DNA from 2 places in the Streptomyces sp. NPDC087901 genome. Region 1 is predicted to be linked to the other one. Evidence: riboswitches for the same ligand, from Rfam matches in the RefSeq annotation. Region 1 holds a riboswitch; the other holds the start of a gene.

The links. Region 1 has a riboswitch for cobalamin ahead of metE (5-methyltetrahydropteroyltriglutamate--homocysteine S-methyltransferase). Riboswitches for the same ligand answer to the same signal wherever they lie in the genome.
Region 2: it holds a riboswitch for cobalamin, as region 1 does, so the genes downstream of both, ACIOEW_RS18785 (ABC transporter substrate-binding protein) here and metE (5-methyltetrahydropteroyltriglutamate--homocysteine S-methyltransferase) in region 1, are expected to answer to the same signal.

The regions. Positions count from the first base shown of each region.
Region 1 is NZ_JBIUUC010000013.1:53,151-56,551, reverse strand. Features, by position in the region: gene metE (5-methyltetrahydropteroyltriglutamate--homocysteine S-methyltransferase) at 1-1,928, opposite strand, end outside; cobalamin riboswitch at 2,089-2,304, opposite strand; gene ACIOEW_RS31235 (carbohydrate kinase family protein) at 2,419-3,333, shown strand.
Region 2 is NZ_JBIUUC010000005.1:353,591-356,991, reverse strand. Features, by position in the region: gene ACIOEW_RS18795 (acyl-CoA dehydrogenase) at 1-920, shown strand, start outside; gene ACIOEW_RS18790 (hypothetical protein) at 917-1,093, shown strand; cobalamin riboswitch at 1,277-1,464, shown strand; gene ACIOEW_RS18785 (ABC transporter substrate-binding protein) at 1,527-2,567, shown strand; gene ACIOEW_RS18780 (FecCD family ABC transporter permease) at 2,609-3,401, shown strand, end outside.

The DNA of each region.
Region 1 (3,401 bases):
GTCAGGCGGAACGCCTCGGTGGCCCACGCCAGGTATGCGGCGTGCTCGGCGGCCCGCAGCGGCAGGGTCTCGCGGAGGGCGGGTTCGTCGACCTGGATGACCGATGTGCCGCCCGCCTCCAGGTCGCCGACCTCGTCGCGCAGGGCCAGGGCGACCTGGCGGGCGGTCTCGGCGACTGGCTGGTCGTCGCGGACGAACGACCAGGCGAGCATGGTGACGGGCCCGGTGAGCATGCCCTTCACGGGGCGTGCGGTCAGCGACTGCGCGTACGCGGTCCAGCGGACGGTCATCGGATCCGGCCGTGAGATGTCGCCGACGAGCACCGGGGGACGGACGTAGCGGCTGCCGTAGGACTGGACCCAGCCGTGCCTGGTGGCGAGGTAGCCGGTGAGCTGTTCGGCGAAGTACTGGACCATGTCATTGCGTTCGGGCTCGCCGTGCACCAGGACGTCGAGCCCGGCCTCCTCCTGGAAGGCGATCACTTCGCGGATCTCGGCCTCGATCCGCTTGTCGTAGCCAGGGCCGTCGAGCCGCCCGGCCCGCAGGTCGGCCCGGGCGGTGCGCAGTTCATCCGTCTGCGGGAAGGAGCCGATCGTGGTGGTCGGCAGCAGTGGGAGTCCCAGGTGCGCGCGCTGGAGCACGGTCCGCTCGGGGTACGGCTGCGAGCGTCGGCCGTCCGCATCGGTGACGGCCGCGGCGCGGGCCCGCACGGCCGGGTCCCGGGTGAGTGCGGATCCCGCCCGGGACGCCAGAGCGGCCCGGTTCTCGGCGAGTTCGGTGGCGATGGCGCCGGTTCCGCGCGCGAGTCCGCGGGCGAGGACGACGAGTTCGGTGGTCTTCTGGCGGGCGAAGGCGAGCCACCGGAGGACCTGCGGGTCGATGCCGCTCTCGGCTGCGGCGTCCAGCGGCACGTGCAGCAGCGAGCAGGAGGCCGAGACGTCCACCCGGCCGGCGAGACCGAGCAGGGTGCCCAGCGTGGCGAGTGACTTCCCCAGGTCGTTGATCCAGATGTTGCGGCCGTTGACGACGCCCGCGACCAGCCGCTTGCCGGGCAGACCGCCGACGGCGGCGAGATCGGCGAGATTGCCGGCGCCGGAGTCGGTGAAGTCGAGGGCCAGTCCGTCGACCGGCGTCCGGGCCAGGACGGGCAGGGCGTCGCCGAGCCGCCCGAAGTAGGAGGCGACCAGGAGCTTCGGTCGGTCGTCAAGGCCGCCGAGCCGGTGATAGGCCCGGTCTGCCGCGTCCAGTTCCGCGGTCGTGCGGTCCTGGACGAGGGCGGGCTCGTCGAGCTGCACCCATGCGGCTCCCGCCGCCCTGAGGTCGGCGAGCACATCGTCGTAGACGGGCAGCAGCAGGTCCAGCAGGGACAGCGGGTCGAAGCCGGCAGGGGCGCCCGGGGCCGCCTTGGCCAGCAGGAGGTAGGTGACGGGGCCGACGAGGACCGGACGGCCCGTCAGGCCGAGGGCGACGGCTTCGCGGAACTCGGCGACCTGCCTGGCGGAGTCGGCGGCGAACACGGTGTCCGGGCCCAGTTCGGGTACCAGGTAGTGGTAGTTGGTGTCGAACCACTTGGTCATTTCCAGCGGCGCGGTCTCCCGGCTGCCTCGGGCCATCGCGAAGTAGCCGTCCAGCGGCTCGGCCGCCACGGCGGCCCGGTGACGTTCCGGGATCGCGCCGACCATGACGCTGGTGTCGAGGACGTGGTCGTAGAGGGAGAAGTCACCGGTCGGGACTTCGCCGATGCCGGCGGCGGCGAGTTCCTCCCAGTTGGCCCGGCGCAGGGCGGCGGTGGTCTCCCGGAGGGCTTCGGCGGTGACGCGGCCCTTCCAGTAGCCCTCGACGGCCTTCTTCAGTTCGCGGTGGTGGCCCTGGCGGGGGTAGCCGAACACGGTGGCGGTTGCCGTCGCCGAGGTGGATTCGGATGTCACGTAGCTCTCCTTCGCGAGCGTGTCTCCTGCGGATCCCGGATCGGGACGAGGGCGCGAAAGGATGACGGACCGGGCGGATCACCGCACCTTTTCGGTGCCCGTCCACCCGCTGTCTGCCGCCGACCCGCCCACGAGGTCACCGAGATCTCCGCATCCGAGGGTTCGGGTGCGGGCTGCGGGCAGGTCTTCGGACTCGCGGGCACGTCTGCCGGGGCAGACTCCTACTGGCCGTCGCTTCCCGGGCCCTTCGGGTCCAGTGCGTATGACGGCGGTCGTTCCCGCTCACCGCTGCGGGGCAGTCCCGGATTCCCACCGGGTTCCCTCTTGCGACGCGCCTGCCTGGCGGGCAGGGCGAACCAGCTGCACATCCCACCCTAGAGGACTGCCGCGCACACCACGCCGTTGTTCACATTCCGGACCTCCTGATGAGACGGATGTCTGTGCGGGACGTCGGCCATACTGATCACGGCGGGAACGGAGAGGCGGAGCAGTGGTCCAACAACAAACGGAATACGACGTCTTGGTGGTCGGCGGCAGCGGGGTGGACACGATCGTCCGCGTCGACGCCCTGCCGGTCCCGCTCGCCGACTCGGTGATGGTCGGCCCGATCGAGGAGTGGCCCGGTCACACCGGGGGCAATGTGGCCCTGGGCGCCCGCGCGCTGGGGCTGGACGTCGCGCTGCTCGACTGCATCGGCGACGACTGGACCGGTGCGCAGGTGCGCGAGCGGCTGGCCAAGGGCGATGTGGAGTTCCACCCGCTGATCTCGGCGGCGGGCACCCGCCGTGCGGTGAACCTGGTGGACGCGACGGGCCGGCGGATGTCGTTCTACGACGCCCGTGATCCGGAGGATCTGCGGATGCGCCAGGATTTCTATCTTCCCCGGCTACGGCGTGCCCGCCACGTCCATCTGTCCATCATGAACTTCACGCGTTTCCTCTACGACGACATCGTGGCCCTGGGCATCCCGGTCTCCACCGATCTGCACGACTGGGACGGACTGGGCGATCACCAGCGGGAGTTCGCTCTCCGGTCCGATCTCGTCTTCTTCAGCGCGGCGGCGACGGGAGACCGCACGCCCGCCGTGATGCGGGAGATTCTGGGTGAGGGCCGTGCCGGCACGGTGGTCGCCACGGACGGCGCGGCGGGGTCGTACGTCCTCACCCGTGACGGCGGGCAGGACCCGGTCCACGTTCCGGCGACGGTCCCGCCGGCTCCGGTGGTGGACAGCAACGGTGCGGGTGACGCCTTCGTCACCGGCTTCCTGTACGGACGGCTCGACGGCCGGGACGCCCTCGGGTCGGCCCGTCTGGGCGCGGTGGCGGGCGCCTACGCGTGTACGGCCCCGGGGTCGACCGCCATGATCGGCCGCGAGGCCCTGCTGGCGGCTGACGGCGGTTCGTAGCCGTCCCGGAGTGTGCAGGTGCCCCGGCGGCCGGAGTCACCGGCCCGCCGGGGCACCTGCTGTGCGAC
Region 2 (3,401 bases), on a different contig from region 1:
TCCCGGTGATCGCGCACCGCAGCCACCACGGGCCGCTCGCCGAGGCCATGGCCACCGTCTTCGCGATGAGCCTGCTGCACCGGCGGGTCCTCGACCGCTGGGAGGCGGCGGCGGCAGGACCGCCGGCGGGCCGGGAGGAGGCCGAGCGGCTGGTCGACGTGGCCAAGGGGTGGATCACGTGGCAGGCCCGGTCCGTCATCGTCGAATGCCGGGAGAGGTGCGGAGCCCAGGGGCTGCTGGAGAACAACGGGATGAGCGAACTCGTCACCGGCGTCGAGGGCGCCATCACCGCCGAGGGCGACAACCTGGCCATCCACTCCAGGGCGGCCGCCGGCCTGCTCTTCGAGGCCGCACGGGACCCGGACGAAGGGCCGGCGGCCGCTCCGCCGGGCGGCGACCTCACCGACCTGCGCTTCCTCGGCCGGCTTCTGGACCAGGTGGAGCGCATCTGGTTCGCCCGGGCGGCCGCACGGATGGCGCGGGTACCGCACGGCGACCCGCTGGAGCGCTGGAACGCGGCATCCGGGACCGCTCTGCGGGGGGTCGAGGCCCATGCGTACCGGCAGGCGGCCCACGCGTACGAGCACGCGCTCACGGCTCTGCCCGGCGGCGAGGCCCGCGAGCGGCTGGGCGAACTGGCCCGGCTGTTCGCGCTGCGCTGGGTCGCGCGCAACAGCGGGGATCTGCTGGCCGCCGGCCACCTGACCGCCGGTCAGGTCGAGGGACTGACCGATGTCACCGAGCAGCTCATCGCCGTCGTGAGCGGTCATCTGCCGGAACTCGCCGAGTCCTTCGCGCTGCCCGGTGAACTGCTCGCCGACTGGCCCATCGCGGGAGCCCGTTACACGGACGCGTACGACGACCCGGGCGCCTCCTGGCACACTGCCGCGGACCGGGAACCTGCCGGGGGCGCGCGATGACGGGCACACCGCAGCAGGGAGCCGCAGCGCTGCCGCACAGGGCGGCGGAAGCGGTCCGGTGCCTGGGCGTCCGCGTCGTCCTGCTGGGATTCTGGGGGACCGCAGCGCTGCTCTCACGGTGGGGCGAGAGGGCGCGCACGCACGGTGGCGAATCGGTTCACCGCAAGGCGTGACCGGAGCGAGGCCGTCCGGACGCCCGGGCCTCGTCCGGACGCTCGGGCGCCGTAGGGGCGCTCGGGTGTCGTCCGGGCAGTCGGGCGTCGGGGCGGTGCGCGGCACGCCGCACCGCCCCGACGCCCCGTCCGCCCCACCGCTCGTACCCGGGCGCACCGCCGCTGAGCTGCGCAGAGGCTCGTGGTAGCGTGCCGAGAGCCAGTCGAACTCCACGTAGGGGTCAGGGAATCCGGTGCGAATCCGGAACTGACGCGCAGCGGTGAGGGGGACGGGCGGGGCCACAGCCACTGGGAGACCCACGGTTTCCCGGGAAGGCGTCCCGTCCGCGTGAACCCGAGTCCGAAGACCTGCTGGCACCCGCGGTCCGGGACCGGATCGCGGAACTCCGTACACCGGGCCCCGCGCATGGGCCCAGAGACGCCGAGGTACTTCGTGCCGCCCATAGCTGGCCCCGCCCGCACCGCTGCCCTGCTCACTGCTGCCCTGATCCTGCTGACCGCCTGCGGCGGCGGCAAGGACAGTACCGCCGCCAAGGTCCAGGGAGCCGACGGCTATCCGGTGACCCTGAAGAACTGCGGACGGACCGTCACCGTGGACGCCGCCCCGAAGCGTGCCGTGCCGGTCGACCAGGGATCGGCCGAGATCCTGCTCTCGCTCGGCCTCGCCGACCGGCTCGCCGCCACCGCCACCTGGACCGACCCGGTGTTGAAGGGCTTGGAGAAGGCCAACGCAGGCATTCCGAGGATCTCCGACAACCGGCCTTCGTCGGAGAAGGTCCTGGATCAGGAGCCCGACTTCGTCAGCGCATCCTTCGAGTCGACGCTCGCCAAGGGCGGTGTCGCCCCACGGGAGCAGTTCGAGAAGCTCGGTGTCCCCACCTACGTCTCGCCCGCCGACTGCACCGCCAAGGACAACAGCAAGGACGGTGACGGTGTCCGCACCGGCGCCCTGACCATGGACAGCGTCTACGGCGAAGTGCGGGACCTGGCCAAGGTGTTCGGCGTTCCGGAGCGCGGCGAGAAACTCGTTGCGGAGCTGCGTGCCCGGGTGCGCAAGGCGACCGGAGGGATCGACGCCTCCGGCGCCTCCCTGATGTACTGGTTCGCCAACTCCGAGGCCCCCTACCTGGCCGGCTGCTGCGGAGCACCCGGAATCATCACCCGGGAGATCGGCGCGGAGAACGCCTTCGACGACACCCACGAGGAATGGCCCCAGATCAACTGGGAGACCGTCGCCGACCGCAACCCGGACGTGCTGGTCATCGGCGACCTGACGCGCAAGTCGCAGACCGCCGAGAGCGCCGCGAAGAAGATCGCCTTCCTGGAGTCCAACCCCGCCACGAAGAACATGGACGCCGTCCGGCACAAGCGTTACGTGCTGCTCAGCGGCCAGGCCATGAACCCGACCATCCGGACCGTCGAGGGTGTGGAGCGCGTGGCCGCCGGCCTGCGTACCTTCGGGCTCGCGGGGTGACGGACACCGAACAGGCGGCGGCACCGCGCGAGGACGCGAGTGTGCACGCCCGGCCTGACCTCAGGGGTGTCCGGGGCCTCAGGGGCTTCTGGGGTGTCCGGGGCGGACTCCTGTGGGCCGGCGGGCTCCTGCTGCTCGTCCTGTCCGTCGCCGTCGCCGTCACCATCGGCCCGGCCCGGATCTCCGTCGCCGACGTCTGGGCCACGGTCGCCTCCCACCTCGGTGCCGGTGAGTCGCGGCTCAGCCCCATCCGCGACGGCATCATCTGGAACCTGCGTATGCCGCGCACCCTGCTCGCCGCCGTCTGCGGCGCGGGGCTCGCGGTCTGCGGAACCGTCATGCAGTCGCTGCTGCGCAACCCGCTCGCCGACCCGTTCGTCCTCGGAGTCTCCTCCGGGGCCTCGACCGGCGCGGTCGTCGTCGTCGTTCTCGGCGTCGGCGGGGGAGCGGTCTCCCTGTCGGCCGGGGCGTTCATCGGGGCGCTCTGCTCCTTCGCCCTCGTCATGCTGCTCAGCCACACCCTCGGCGGCAGCACCGACCGTGTCGTGCTGTCCGGGGTCGCGGCCATGCAGCTATTCTCCGCGCTCACCTCCTTCGTCGTGATGACCGCCGCCGACGCCGAGCAGACCCGCGGGGTGCTGTTCTGGCTGCTGGGCTCACTCGGGGGCGTCGGCTGGAGCGATGTGTGGATCTGCTCCGCCGTGCTCGCCGTGACGCTGCTGATCTGCCTCGGCCACGCCCGTACGCTCGACGCCTTCGCCTTCGGTCAGGACGCGGCGGCCACCCTCGGCGTCCACGTCGGCCGTACCAGGATCGTCCTGTTGTGCACGACCG